3 regions of the Mucilaginibacter sp. CAU 1740 genome follow, and region 2 is predicted to be linked to each of the others. Evidence: riboswitches for the same ligand, from Rfam matches in the RefSeq annotation. Region 2 holds a riboswitch; each other region holds the start of a gene.
The links. A riboswitch is a leader RNA that binds a small molecule or an ion and turns the genes downstream of it on or off. The one in region 2 is predicted to bind S-adenosylmethionine.
Positions count from the first base shown of each region.

Region 1: it holds a riboswitch for S-adenosylmethionine, as region 2 does, so the genes downstream of both, AAFN85_RS26065 (O-acetylhomoserine aminocarboxypropyltransferase/cysteine synthase) here and AAFN85_RS31735 (TlpA disulfide reductase family protein) in region 2, are expected to answer to the same signal.
Region 3: it holds a riboswitch for S-adenosylmethionine, as region 2 does, so the genes downstream of both, metH (methionine synthase) here and AAFN85_RS31735 (TlpA disulfide reductase family protein) in region 2, are expected to answer to the same signal.

Region 1 is NZ_JBDOQS010000015.1:2,239-7,419, forward strand. Features, by position in the region: gene mqnE (aminofutalosine synthase MqnE) at 1-574, opposite strand, end outside; gene AAFN85_RS26055 (hypothetical protein) at 668-1,192, opposite strand; gene AAFN85_RS26060 (aminotransferase class I/II-fold pyridoxal phosphate-dependent enzyme) at 1,292-2,410, shown strand; SAM riboswitch class I at 2,653-2,763, shown strand; gene AAFN85_RS26065 (O-acetylhomoserine aminocarboxypropyltransferase/cysteine synthase) at 3,013-4,326, shown strand; gene metX (homoserine O-acetyltransferase) at 4,421-5,181, shown strand, end outside.
Region 2 is NZ_JBDOQS010000025.1:8,006-13,186, forward strand. Features, by position in the region: gene AAFN85_RS31720 (cytochrome c peroxidase) at 1-149, opposite strand, end outside; gene AAFN85_RS31725 (YceI family protein) at 750-1,424, opposite strand; gene AAFN85_RS31730 (TlpA disulfide reductase family protein) at 1,508-2,833, opposite strand; gene AAFN85_RS31735 (TlpA disulfide reductase family protein) at 2,865-4,184, opposite strand; SAM riboswitch class I at 4,409-4,520, opposite strand; gene AAFN85_RS31740 (protein-disulfide reductase DsbD domain-containing protein) at 5,052-5,181, opposite strand, start outside.
Region 3 is NZ_JBDOQS010000001.1:370,006-375,186, forward strand. Features, by position in the region: gene metH (methionine synthase) at 1-1,460, opposite strand, end outside; SAM riboswitch class I at 1,649-1,758, opposite strand; gene AAFN85_RS01690 (Bax inhibitor-1/YccA family protein) at 1,783-2,631, opposite strand; gene AAFN85_RS01695 (hypothetical protein) at 2,805-3,371, opposite strand; gene murQ (N-acetylmuramic acid 6-phosphate etherase) at 3,506-4,315, opposite strand; gene AAFN85_RS01705 (S41 family peptidase) at 4,421-5,181, shown strand, end outside.

The DNA.
Region 1 (5,181 bases), on a different contig from region 2:
CACCACCACCGGGGATTGAATCCAGACCGGCTTCCTTCATCAGTCGCATGCCTGTCGCGTAGTCGATCTTGGCTTTTTTGAAAATGTAGTGATATTCAACCGGGGTAAGCGCTTTGATATGCAGCTCGGGCCTGTGGGCGCGGATACGGGCGAATAATTGCTGATAAAAAGGCACATCGTATTGGGGCAATACACCGCCTACAATGTGCACTTCAGTAACCGGTTCGCCATCGTATTTGGTTACCATATCAAACATCTCATCCATGGTGTATTCCCACCCTTCTGATTTTTGTTTCAGCAGGCGTGAGTACGAACAAAATTTGCAATCGTAAACGCAAAGATTGGTTGGCTCGATATGGAAATTGCGGTTGAAATAAGTTTTGTCGCCGTGGCGCTCCTGGCGGATATGATTGGCTAAAGCGCCGAGATATCCAAGCTCGCCCTGCTCATAAAGCAAAACGCCTTCATCAAAAGTGATGCGTTGTTTATTTAGTACCTTTTGGGCAATGTGCTTTAAGTCAGCAGATAAATTCGGATCGTTAAGTAAAAACTGTAAATTATCTGAATTTTGCATCATTATAAATTTCCGCCAAATGTACAAAAAAGCATAAAAGTAATATGCGTTATAACGCATATCGACCAAATTTGACGGTAAATTACATTAAAGTTACAGAGCTTTGATCTCGCTGATGTGGATCCCTATCGAGCAATCGTCCTGGCAACCGTTGGGTACATAAACCGCCATTGATATCATGCCATTATTTTTATTCTCGAAGTACACCGTATTCTTACTTTTATCAGCACTAAGCCATTCGTTTTTTGCTTTTTTATAAACCTCTTCCAGGGTAATTGCCAAAGCGCCTGAGCTATGTTGCCCTATTGCAGCCTTATCTTCGTGCCACAGTTCAAGTGTTTTTTTAGTTGGCGGAACATTGGAACCTTGTTGATACTCTAATCTATATGAATAATAGTCGCGGGCAGTCACAGCTCCTTTTTCAACGGTGATCTTTGTTTCTGAACCAAACCCGAATACCGAACCGGATGTTACCGTATAAGTGTACGAGTTTTTACTTTCGGCTTTAAAGTTTTGCCATGCTTTGTAGCTTTTATCATAAGCAGGATCGTTAACATCTTTTTTGCAGGCGGCAAAACCGGTAATAATGAAGAGTATAAGGATAAAGGCTTTTTTCATAATGGCGAGGTTTTATAACCTATTCGGTTAAAAATAGAAAAACGCTACAGCTAATCACAAATATTCTTTTTTACTTTGGGCGATATCACACAATACGCCATGAAAACTGAAACTATAGCTATACACGCCGGTAACCATGTTGATGAAGCAACAAGGGCCGTGATTCAACCCGTCATTATGTCAACAACCTTTGAGCGCGGTGAAGATGGCGGATTCCCGGCAGGCTATATTTACAGTCGTTCGGCTAATCCCAACAGGCACGGTTTAGAGCGTGTACTCGCTCAATTAGAAGGCGGTGTTGAAGCTGCTTCATTTTCATCGGGGAATGCCGCGGGTATGTCGGTATTTCAATCGCTTGCACCGGGCACACATATTATCGCACCCGATGATATGTATCATGGCCTGCGCAATCAGCTTAAAAACCTGTTTGCAGGTATTTTGACGTTTGATTTTATTGATGTAAATGATGAGGCCGTTTTACAACAACATATCAAACCAGAAACAGGATTGATCTGGATTGAAACCCCGTCAAACCCACTTCTTAAAATAACTGATATAAAAAAGGCAGTTGCAATTGCCAAAGCAAAAGGGATTAAAGTTTTGTGCGATAATACTTTTGCCACCCCAATTTGCCAGCGACCGCTTGAGTTGGGTGCCGATATAGTGATGCACTCCGCCACTAAATATTTCGGCGGGCATAGCGACCTGATGGGCGGAGCTTTGATCACAGCAGAGAAGAGCGACTGGTGGGCAAAAATTCGCCAGGTACAGGAAATGGGCGGCGCTATCCCCTCGCCTATGGATTGCTATTATTTGGTGCGCAGTATTAAAACTTTGCCGTACCGAGTAAAAGGTCATGTACAAAACGCGCAATTGCTGGCCGAATATCTTGAACAACATCCTAACGTAGAGAAAGTAATGTATCCCGGTTTGCCATCACATCCGCAGCATGTAATAGCTAAAGATCAGATGCTTGCTTTTGGCGGAATGTTATCCTTTATTATTAAAGGTGATGAAAACGATACGCATAACATCATCAATAAATTAAAACTCTTTATCAAAGCTACCAGCCTTGGCGGAGTTGAAAGTTTAATAGAACATCGCGCAACAGTTGAGGGGCCGGATACCAAAACGCCACGTAACCTGCTGAGGGTTTCGGTTGGATTGGAGCATATTGATGATTTGATAGCGGATTTGGAACAGGCCCTCGCTTGGTGAGGTGAAAGGCAAAAGGATAAAGGCGAAAGATAAAAGCATTTGGGAGGTCTGAAATATCCGCCTTACGAAAACCTTTTGCCTTTCGCCTTTATCCTTTCAGCTTAAAAACTCCTTTCGCCTTTGACCTTAATCCTCCTTTCTGAAATAAAATTTGGTACATAACCCCATAACCCCTTATATTCGCAACATTATTTGGTAGCAATACCAAAGTCGATCAATACTCCGCACATAGTTCGGGTTTTGATTTATAAAGAAGCGGCGAGAGATCAGGCTCAATGACCCGCTGGCAACCCTTCAATGTTGAAGAAGGTGCCAATTCCTGTCCCGGCAAATAACACCGGGGAATATAAATTTATAACCATGAAAAGTTTAATTAAATTTACGCAACACAACACTTTTTACACCTTAACTGGTAACGTACAATATATTAGCTCTCCTATTAGCTGTATTTGTATGTGTTGCTGCTGTTGATGCTTAGCGCACTCTTGTTTTCTATCTCCGGAAAAGGCGTGCATTGTTAAACCGGTTATTTCACAACCGGCTTTGTCAAAATCCATCTAACATTTAAAATCTAAATTAAACACATAAAAAATCACAAAACTATGTCTGCCTTAAAATTCGAAACACTACAATTACATGCCGGTCAGGAAGTTGATCCAACAACAGGTTCACGCGCTGTACCGCTTTACCAAACTACCTCTTACGTATTTAACAGTGCCGAACATGGCGCAAACTTGTTTGCCCTGAAGGAGTTTGGCAATATTTATACCCGCCTCATGAACCCAACTACCGATGTGTTTGAGAAACGCATAGCGGCATTAGAGGGTGGCGTTGCGGCATTGGCCACAGCATCGGGTCAGGCGGCCCAATTTATCGCGCTGAATAATATTTTACAGGCCGGAGATAACTTTGTTACCTCTCCTTTTTTATACGGTGGTACCTACAACCAGTTTAAAGTTGCTTTTAAACGCTTAGGCATCACAGTACGCTTTGCTAAAGATGATACCGCGGCCAGCATTGAGGCACTTATTGATGATAAAACAAAAGCTATTTACCTGGAAACCATAGGTAACCCGGGCTTTACCATTGCCGATTTTGAGAAAGTAAGCGCGGTCGCCAAAAATCATGATCTGCCTTTAATAGTTGATAATACTTTTGGCGCAGGTGGTTACCTGTTCCGCCCTATTGAACATGGCGCTAACGTGGTTGTTGAATCAACCACTAAATGGATTGGCGGGCATGGTACAAGTATAGGCGGCGCTATTATTGATGCCGGTAATTACAATTGGGGCAATGGAAAATTCCCACAATTCACCGAACCGTCTGAAGGCTACCACGGGCTGGTATTTAACGATGTATTTGGAATCGGCGGTCCGTTTGGAAACATTCAGTTTATTATTCGCGCCCGTGTGGAAGGCTTGAGGGATTTCGGTCCGTCGCAATCGCCGTTTAACGCTTGGTTGAATATCCAGGGATTGGAAACACTTTCATTAAGGGTTCAGCGCCATGTTGATAATGCTTTGCAACTGGCCAAATGGCTGGAGCAGCATCCGCAGGTGGCAACAGTGAACTACCCAGGATTGGAATCATCACCATACCATGACCTGGCTAAAAAATATTTAAAAAATGGTTTCGGCGGTGTATTATCGTTCGAAATTAAAGGTGATAAAGAATTGGCCAGTCAGCTGATCAATAACCTGAAACTGGTAAGCCATTTAGCCAACGTGGGCGATGCGAAAACACTGATCATTCAACCATCGGCAACAACGCACCAGCAATTATCTGAGGAAGAGCAATTATCGGCCGGTGTTAAGCCAACGTCATTACGGGTGTCAGTTGGCATTGAGCATATTGATGATATCAAAGCCGATTTTGAGCAGGCTTTTGCAAAGATCAGAGAGGCTGAGTTAGTTTAACAATGTATAGTTTTTTTTAAGTGATATAGTAAACGTTATTACAGGCAGCAACCTGAATGCAAAGCCGGTTGCGCCTGGAATAACAAACAAAAGAATGAACGCAGAGATATTTAAATACACTGATACTTTTGAGTTTGAATCGGGCCAAACGCTGGAGGGTTTAGAGATAGGCTTCCATACCTATGGCCGTTTAAATAAAGAGAAAAATAATGTAATTTGGGTTTGCCACGCGCTTACCGCCAATAGCGACGTATTCGACTGGTGGAAAGGTTTGATTGGCGAGGGCTATTTTTTTAATCCCGAAGAGCATTTTATTGTTTGTGCTAACATTTTGGGTTCGCCTTATGGCACTACAAGTCCGCTAAGCATTAACCCTGCTACTGGTGAGCCATATTATCTTACCTATCCTCAGTTTACCACAAGGGATATGGTGAAGGCGCACCAGTTGCTTGCCGCACACTTACAAATTAATCATATCAGTGTATTGATAGGCGGTTCGTTAGGTGGCCAACAGGCCATGGAGTGGGCCATTACCGAACCTGAGCGTATCAAAAACCTTATTTTGATAGCCACCAATGCCAAGCATTCGCCATGGGGCATTGCCTTTAACGAGTCGCAACGTTTAGCACTTACCGCCGATCCTACTTTTAATAATAACACGCCCGATGGTGGCCAGAATGGTTTAAAGGCGGCACGCAGCATCGCGTTGTTAAGTTATCGTACTTATAAAACCTATGGCTTAACCCAGCAGGAAGAAAGCGATGATGTAAAGGATGATTTCCGCTCATCATCATACCAAAACTACCAGGGGCAAAAACTGGTGAACCGTTATAATGCCTATAGCTATTGGTACCT
Region 2 (5,181 bases):
GTATTATCACCCGATAGTATCGGATCGAAAAAAAGCTTTTCGCCAAGTTGCTCTTTGGTTTGCACATCATCTTTTGAGCCAACAAAGCTCATCGAACTTATAAATACAATACCCGCCCCTAAAACCAGTAATATTTTTCCTTTTTTCATATCAATATGCATTTAAGCTGCGGTTAAAATTCGGCCCATTGCCGAGGTTACCCAATAAAACCCCGGCTCCGGACCTACTCCAACTTTACAAGAGTTTTTAAATGCGTTTATTAGTCAGAACAATAGCCATCCAACCCAAAGGGATTGGTTTTCATTATCAAATAAGAGCTTTCAGAAGTTTTTCCAAATCCCCGCTTGAGAGGGGGCGCGCAGGAATGAGCGGTAGCAGGGGTGTGTTATACAAGCGATAAACCTCGCGTAAAGTAACACACCCCTCCACCCTCTCAAGAGTAATAGCCCATCATTAGACAATCTGCAAGATTATCGCCTGCATATTGACTCACCCCGACTTCGCTACGCTCGCCACCCCTCTCTACGCTGCGCGTAAAGAGGGGATTTCTTGTTTTTATTTTTCCTACCCTCTTTTCGGCTTGCCGAAGAGAGGGTGGTCCAGCGTAGCGTAGACCGGGTGAGTAATTCTTCGGCATGCTATCCAGCCATTTTTAGCCGTTTGTCAATTCATAGGTTATTACTCTCTCAAGAGGGGAATCGCACACATCCGAGCTTTTACCTCTTCTGAAAGAACATTAAAACTTTGCTTTACTGCGCGTTTGCGCTCAGGTTCACATTCAAATCAAAATCATCATAGATAACCTTGTCGCCCAGGTTTTCGAAAAAGTTTTTTGAACGGAATTTGATATCGTACTTGGTACGATCGATAGTGATTTTAGCGTTGGCAGTTAGTTTTTTGCCGTTAACAGCAACCGTAGCCGGGAAGCTTACATCGTTTGTAATACCTTTTATGGTAAGCTTGCCTTTAACATCGTACTGGTTACCGCTAGTTTTAGTTGCAGAACCTATCACAAAGGTTGCTTTAGGGAATTTTCCGGTATTGAAAAAGGTTTCACTTTTAAGCGTGCTAACCAGTTTTTCGTTTTGTGCCTGGTCGGTTACGTCGGCATCGGTAATAGTATTTAGGTCGATATCGAAACTGCCGCCTTTAAGGGCATTGTTTTCTACCGAGAAGTTGCCATTGCTGATCTTTACTTCGCCATTATGATCGCCGGTAGCTTTTTTGGCGGCCCAGGTAAGTTTACTGCCATCGTTATCAACTTTAAATGCTACAGCTTTAAAGTTTCTTTTTTCTTCTACCGTTCTGATGTTAACGGCTTTGCCTTTGGTAAGTTTAACAGTTTTAATGGTTGGATAAGTGAATGCCAATGCGCTTAGCGATACAAAAGCTGTAAACAGTACAGTGCCTGAAAATTTTGTCATGGTGGGTTATGGTCTTAAAGTTGTGTTAATTAAACCCGGCAAAGCTTTTACCCTTTGCCGGGTTAGGTGATTTAGTTTATTGTTTATTTTCCTTTTAAAGTTTCGTTGTTGCTATCGCCAGCGTTTGCTTCGGTTCCCGGGGCCGGTTCGGCTATCAATTCATCAAGCAGTTTGTTAAACTTTTTCTCGTAATCCCGATAGTATTTGCCGGTAACAGTGCCTGTGTAACCAGTGTAGATCTCCCTTACATCGCCCTTCCTATCAATTATAATAGTAGTTGGGAATGCCACAAATTTGTTCAGGGCAGGCAGTTTTTGCGATACCAGCTTTTTATCGGCAAGGCCTCCAAATAAAATATCGTATTGGATATTGTACTTTTCTTTAAGCTTACCTAAAGTGTATTGCGCATACTTCAAGCTATCCTTCTGCTCAAAACCAATGGCTATCGCTTCAACCCCACGGTTATGATTTTTGTTAAACCATGGCGAAAGGAACACGGTTTGATCGGTACAATTGGGGCACCAGGTACCAACAATTTCGATGATGGTAACTTTACCTTTGTACTTGGCATCACTTAATGAAACAGGGTTGCCGTTCAAGTCTGGAAATGTGAAATCCAGTTTTTTATATCCTTCTTTCAGGTAGGTTAACTTGTACGGATCAGGCAACTCGGCTTTATCATCCTTTACGGCGTCAAACTTGGTGTTGTCATAAATACCCTGACCAATCTCTCCGCTCAGCGTACCATCCGGGTTAATTTTGCCTTTGTAAATTTTGGGGCTTGGGCCGGTAAATCCACTCAGTTCAAATTCATCGCCCTGTACGGTGCCCTCCAGTTCGCGGCTGTCGCCGGTCACCTGCATAATTACGCCGGTAAGTTTATTGCCTGTTTGTTTCAGAACGGCAATTTTGTTGGGTACCTGGTCTTTTGAATAAACTTTCAGTTCCCATTTGCCAGTCAAGTTAGCTGTAGGGGCAACATCCTTACCGGGTTCAACAAAGCGGTAGCTTTTACCATACTCTGCAGTGAATGGTAATGAATTACCTCTAAAGCCCGGTACCAGGCTGCGGTATTCGCCGCTCAGAGTTCCATCTTCTTCTACTTTAGCTACAAGCGCGGCATCATAGGTATTCATTTTAATAAATACCGAATCTTTGCCAACCTGCTTTACATGGAAATTATCACGGCGCGAACCATTCAGGAGTGTAAATACCGCGTGTTCCGCATCCTTACCTTTCAGCTCGAAATTGAACGGCACTTTAGTTTCGGCCACGGTAAACACGCCGCGCCATACGCCTTCTTTTATAAATTTTACCGGTGGATTTTTGTCCGCGGCGTGCACGGTACCGGCCAGCAACAACCCTGCCGTCAGGCATTTGAATGAGGTGATTAAATTGAGTGTTTTCATTTGATAAATTATAGGATTAGTTAATAGTAGTTTATTTACCTTGATGTGCGGGCTGATCAACAACAGCAGCTGTTTCAGGTGCCGGTTCGGCGATAAGCTCATCCAACAGTTTGTTGAATTTCTTTTCGTAATCTTCGTGGTATTTGCCGGTTACGGTGCCGGTGTAGCCGGTATAGATCTCTCTTACATCGCCTTTTCTATCGATAATGATGGTAGTAGGGAAAGCAATGAATTTGTTAAGCGCAGGTAGTTTTTGCGATACCAGTTTTTTATCGGCCAAACCACCAAAAGCGATATCGTAATTGATAGCGTATTTATCACGTAGCTTACCTAAAGTGTATTTAGCGTATTCCAGGCTGTCTTTTTGCTCGAAGCCTAAAGCAATAGCTTCTACCCCACGCTGATGATTTTTATTGAACCATGGCGACAGGAACACAGTTTGATCTGTACAGTTAGGGCACCAGGTGCCGATGATCTCAACGATCACCACCTTGCCTTTGTATTTATTATCGCTTAACGATACTTGTTTGCCATCAATCCCCGGGAAAGAAAAATCAAGCTTTTTATAGCCTTCTTTCAGGAAAGTTAATTTATAAGGATCAGGAAGCTCAACTTCGGCTTTTTTGGTAGCATCAAACTTTAGGTTTTTATAGATGCCAAAACCCTGCTCGCCGCTCAATGTACCATCGGCATTGATCTTACCTTTAATAATAAACGGGCTTGGGCCGGTGAAACCGCTTAGTGCGAATTCATCGCCTTGCACGGTACCTTCCAGTTCGCGGGTATCACCAACTACGGTCATTACTACGCCGGTAAGTTTATTGCCTTTTTGTTTTAGCAGAGCGATAGATGCAGGGACGGCCTCTTTGCTGTAGGTTTTAATTTCCCATTTGCCGCTGAGGTCTGCAGTTGGAGCAACGTCTTTGCCGGGTTCAACAAAGCGGTAGGTTTTACCGTATTCGGCAGTAAAAGGTAGTGAGTTACCTCTGAAGCCGGGAACCAGGCTGCGGTACTCGCCGCTCAGCGTACCATCGTCTTCCACTTTTGCAACCAGCGCTGCATCATAGGTATTCATTTTGATGTAAACCGAATCCTGACCGATTGATTTTACATGGAAATCATCACGGCGGGAACCATTGATAAGCGTAAATGTGGCATGTTCAGCATCCTTTCCTTTCAGTTCGAAATTAAACGGCACTTTAGATTCGCTTACGGTGAACTCGCCGCGCCATTTACCTTCTTTTATAAACTTTGGTTTAGGGCCGTCGTGCGCAGAGGCAACGGCAACGCCTCCCAGTAAAAAGCTAACAGAAAGCAATTTAGCTTTGGATAAGTAGTTTGTGATTTTCATTTTTTATAAGTTTTAATTGTTGTTAATTAAGCTCCACGGCTAAAAATTTGACACAAAGAATCCCCCCGGCCCGGTTAAGGTCAATAAAAAAAGAGCAGTAAATTTTAAGGGATCGGTTTTTGTTTAAAACCAGAAGGCGTACTGAACCAAACAGCAACATCGCTTAATGGCAACAGACTGCAGGTGTAGATACGGATACTTTAATGTGTTCATGGTTTTTAGTTAATTTATATTCCGGCAGCAAAATCGCTATCGGAAAAAGTTTAGCACTTATTTCATTACTGAAAAGTTGCTATAAGATCATCGAGACTTCCTCTCCCTTATTCTTTATAAATCAACTAATTAATGGTGGGGTTAATTAGAATGCTGTAAAGATAGTAATAAATATGATAAATACAATAAAATCTATAGATTTAATAGAATATTTTTTTAATTATTTATGCTTTTATTAATTTCTTATCTTGTAAACGATCAACATCCTGGTCTGTACAGCACACGCCTGTTTTACCACCATAGCAAAGCAACGCACTTAGTACAGCCAGGATGTTGATCCTATTTCAAGATCAATTTCCGGTATAAACGGCGCGAATTAACAACAGTGGTAACTACAGAAAAGGATGCCACCATTCTGTACGCGGGCTTTAGTGATAAAATTAAATTTCGGTTTCATGGTATTAGTTTGTGTAAACCAGGTTTAAAGCAAGCGGCTTTATACCCGGCATGCTAACCATTTAACAGTTCAATTTGGTGGCTAATGAACTGTTAAACTATATTATTTGTTATTGATAAATTCGTTTAGTCTAAAGTCATAAGTTCAAAGTATAAAAAAAGAAAATAGACTTCAAACTTTCGACTTGAGACTTAGTACTATTTAACCGGGATGCTAAATTCTACATCCTCGGGCGGCAAACATTGTTGGTTACTGCATACCATATAATTTAGGGTACCGTTAACAGATACCTGCCCGTTTTTAAGCTTTACTTTTTGCTGAAAGATA
Region 3 (5,181 bases), on a different contig from region 2:
ACTACGGTGGCTGCACCGTAGCTTAATATTTTGGAGGCATGTTCTTTAAACTTTTCTTCGCCCTCTTTCAGGGAGATAGAGTTTACAATGCCTTTTCCCTGTACGCATTTCAAACCAGCCTCGATCACCGTCCATTTAGAGGAATCGATCATGATGGGCAGTTTGGCAATATCAGGCTCGGAAGCTACGAGGTTCAGGAATTTTACCATCACCGCTTCAGAGTCGATCATGCCCTCATCCATGTTGATATCGATAACCTGGGCACCACCTTCAACCTGTTGCAGGGCAACAGATAGGGCAGCCTCATAATCCTCGGCCAAAATCAATTTCGAAAATTTAGGCGAACCGGTAATATTGGTACGCTCGCCTACGTTCACGAAAATACTTTCGGGTTTTATAGTAACCGATTCCAAGCCGCTCAGTCGCATATCCGGCTCAATTTGAGGGATAGGGCGGGGCGGGAAGGCGGCAGCTTTATCGGCAATGCATTTAATGTGATCGGGCGTGGTGCCGCAGCAGCCGCCGACAATGTTTACCAGTCCGGCTTTGATAAAATCATCAACCTGGTGGGCGGTTTCGTGCGGGGTTTCGTCGTATTGACCAAACTCGTTCGGTAAGCCGGCGTTTGGATAGGCTGAGATATATACGCCCGCTTTTTCAGAAAGCTCGGCTAAGTGAGGGCGCATTTCACGTGCACCCAAAGCACAGTTTAAACCTACCGAAAGCAAGTTGGCATGGCTTATCGAGTTCCAGAAAGCCTCAACCGTTTGGCCCGAAAGGGTACGGCCCGAGGCATCTGTAATAGTACCCGAAATCATGATGCCGCCCGAATCCCTGAAAGCAGGAAAATCCTTACCGGCAGCTTTACATTCGTTTTCGTAACGTTTGATGGCGAACAGGGCCGCTTTGGCGTTCAGCGTATCAAAGATGGTTTCAACCAATAACAGGTGCGAACCGCCATCAACCAAACCCCTAACCTGATCATAGTATGCATCGGCCAGATCATCAAACGTAACGGCACGATATCCGGGATCATTAACATCAGGCGATAAAGATGCAGTACGGTTTGTTGGCCCGATAGCACCGGCAACAAAGCGTGGCTTATCGGGGTTGCGTTGGGTGTATTCGTCGGCTACTTCGCGGGCAATGCGCGCGCCTTCGTAGCTTAGTTCGTAGGCAAGTTCTTCCAGCTTATAATCGGCAAGGGAAATTACCTGCGTGCTGAAGGTATTGGTTTCAATGATATCGGCCCCGGCGTCCAGGTATTCGGCATGGATGGCCTTGATAATATCCGGACGTGTAATGTTGAGCAGGTCATTATTCCCCTGTAAATCGCTATGATGATCGCGAAAACGCTCGCCACGAAAATCCTTCTCCGTGAGCTGGTACCGTTGTATCATGGTACCCATTGCTCCATCAATCACCAGGATGCGTTTCTGTAATTCTTTTCTAATGTCCATTTTTTGATTTCACCGATTTTTTATTTGATGATTTCACTGATTGGTTTGATTTTAAAGATTATTATGATTTGCCGACGTATTAAGCAAATAGCCGGTTAGTACATATCAAATCAGTGCAATTAAAAAATCATTGTAATCACAAATAAATAAAAAGCTTATCTCGAAAAGTCGGGTGTTGTTATGACTTTCGCTTATCTTTCCCAGTGCCGTTTGGCTGCTGAGTAGAATGTAGCACCTTGTGAAGCACAGGTTGCTAAGACATCGCAGGGTCTAATCCCTCCGTCTTTCTCCATAAGCACCGCAAAGTTGCGTAATAAAGTTGTCATTTGCAAGTGTATAACACAGCCCTAATATCACGGTTAAGCCACATTGTTAAACAAAAAAAGCCGCCTTTTTTGGAGGCAGCTTTTTGATTTGGTTTCTTGTTGAAATTATCTTCTTCTGCCGCCAAATAAGCGAAGGACAAACAGAACAGGTTGATGAAATCAAGGTATAAAGTTAACCCGCCCATCAGCGCCATTTTCTTGGCCGAAGCGTCGCCGTATTCAAGGCCAGCGCCAATGCGTTTTAATTTTTGAACATCATAAGCAGTTAAGCCGGTAAATACCGCAACGCCAAAGTAGCTGATGATATAGCCTATAGCTTCGCTGTTTAAAAACATGTTTACCAATGACGCGATAATGATGCCAATCAATAACATGATCAGGATGCCGCCAAAGTTGGTCAGATCCATCTGCGTTGTATAACCCGCTATCGCCATTACGCCGAATACCAGCGCTGATACGCCAAAAGCCAAAGAAACGCTTGATGAAGAATAAATCAATAGAAGGAAGCTAAGACTTACGCCCGTAGCCGCCGAATATGCAATGAATAAAAATGCCAAAACGGGGTAAGAAAGGCGATTTAATCCAAAGCTCATAAGTAATATGAAAGCTAATGGCAAAAATCTAACTATCATACCCAGGTTTGTTAAATGACCTGTGTTAAAATCAAATAATAAACTCCTTAAGGCAGGAGTACCTGCAAATAAAAACGCGCTAACGCCTGAAATGGCAAGCGCTACAAACATCCAGCTGAATACACCAGATAAAAATTTGCGTGAACCGACCTCTGATTGATCCCTAACTTCGATAACATTATCGTAGTTGTATTTTGAATCTTTAAATTCCATTTTATGTTAAAAATTATAGTACGAATATATGAATAAAAGGTGAATGTAAGGTGAAGAACAGGGGAAAGACTCAAGACTATTAGAATCAAGAGTCAAGAAAAAAGAGAAAGATTGACAACCTTGCCATCCCTCTTTTCTTGCTTCGTGACTCTTGATTTCCTGCCTCTATCTCCCTAATTTAGCCTTCTCATCAACTGCTCTTCCACTTTTTTGAAAACCTGTACAGGTTTTAACGCCCTCCAGCCCAAATTATCCAGCTCGCCACCAAAGTTGATGTAGTAATCGATGTTATTACGTTTAAACTCTTCTATCACATGTTCGCGGAAGTTAATACCGGCTATCCAGCCATCTTCCACATCCTGAAACCACTCTTCGTAATAGCAATCATCACTTGAGTGGAAATTGAGCACGTTTTCGCCAATCAGGATAAAATGGCTGATGCCGTTATCCACCATCAGGTCTAAAAGCTCGCGCTTAAGCAGCATGATGTCGTTGTTGATAGCATCGTTCCATTCGCCAATCAGCTCAATAATGGTATAGCCTTTATCATAATCGGCAAAAAGCACTTTTAAATAAAGGGTATTGGAGCCGAACGAATCCCATTGCGGGTGCAGCAGATAATTATAAACCTGCTTGTCAAATTCAAACTCGCTGTATTCTGTAGCGTAAAAAGGCGAATACTCATCTTCCGATGCTACGTAATCGTCTCTCCAGCGGTAATATGGTTCAATCTCGTGCATTGTTTTTATTCGATTTCAGATTTGCGGATGTGCGGATTATAGATGTGCAGATATGCAGATTTCAAATGTGTAAATGAAAGCATCCGCACATCAAAAATTTGCATATCTGCACATCTATAATCCGCACATCGAAACTATTTTTTAAAATAATGATCAACAGCGCTTCGTACGCTGCCGTATTGTTTCAGTAGCCCGGCTGCTTCTTCTTCACTTAGCCCGGTTTCGTTCATTACCATGTGTGTGCCCCTGTTCACTAATTTGTGGTTACTTAATTGCATATCAACCATTCTGTTTCCTTTAACCTTGCCAAGCTGGATCATTACGCTTGTGCTCAGCATATTTAAAACTAATTTTTGCGCGGTACCGGCCTTCATGCGGGTTGATCCGGTTAAAAACTCAGGACCGGTCACCACCTCAACCGGGTATTGCGCCACGCCCGCTACCGGGCTGCCGCTATTACAAACAATGCAGCCGGTAACAATATTGTGCTCATTCGCGGTTTTCAAGCCGCCGATAACGTAAGGTGTAGTGCCTGAAGCAGCTATGCCCACCACCACATCTTTATCATTAATATCATAAGCCTGCAGATCGGCCCAGGCTTGCACGGCATCATCCTCAGCAAACTCAACAGCTTTGCGGATAGCGCCATCTCCACCGGCTATCAATCCCACCACCATATCAAACGGAACACCAAAAGTTGGCGGACATTCCGAAGCATCAACCACACCTAAACGACCGCTGGTACCTGCGCCTATATAAAACAATCGACCGCCGGCTTTCATCCTTTTGGCAGTGATAGTAGCCAGGGCTTCTATCTGCGGCAGCGCTTTTTCAACAGCCAGCGGAACGGTTTTATCCTCATTATTAATGTTCTCTAAAATTTCCCTTACGGTTTGTTTTTCGAGGTTTTTATAGTGCGATTCCCTTTCGGTGGTGGTTTCCATAGGCTATTTTCAAATAATTTATAACAAAATTCGGTAAAAAACATCAAATGCAAGGGCGCAGGTAAAAATTATTGACACTGCAATTGTTAACTTTGTGTTATAACTATGAAGAGGACCGCGGGTGTAATTTTCCGGACAATGATCCTGCTATTATTGGGGATCCTGATAGGCTTAATGCTTAACAGGGATTTTGCTACCCATAATCTCGGTCTTTCACTTGCCAACAACAGCAAAATTTCAAAAGTACTGCAACTGGTTGAGCGTAATTATGTGGATACGGTTAACATTGATAGTATTGAAGGCGTATCTGTAAATAACCTGCTCCAAAACCTCGATCCCCATTCACTTTATTTGCCACCCCAACAGGCCGAATCTATCAACGAACGTTTAGACGGCGGCTTTAACGGAGTTGGTATTGAGTACCAGGTACTGCGCGATACGCTGGTTATTACCCAGGTATATGTGGGTGGCCCGGCACAGAAAGCCGGTTTGTTAGTCGGCAGCAAGGTGGTAAGTATAAACGGCGAAAGACTATCCGGGGCCAAACTCGTTACTACCAAGATCAGTAAAATTTTCAGAGGAAAGGGCGATGCCGCGTTAAAGCTTGGCGTGGTACTGCCACTCGGTAACAAGTTTCAAACGCTTGACATTAAACGCGGCCATGTTGACCTGAGCAGCGTTGACGCGGCTTATATGGCCGATGCTAAAACCGGCTATATCAAGATCAGCAAGTTTTCGGCCACTACCGACGTTGATTTCAGAAAGGCCTTAACCAACCTGAAGGTTGACGGTATGGATAAGCTAATGCTTGACCTGCGCGGCAATGGCGGCGGTTATCTTAACGCGGCAACCTCATTGGCCGATGA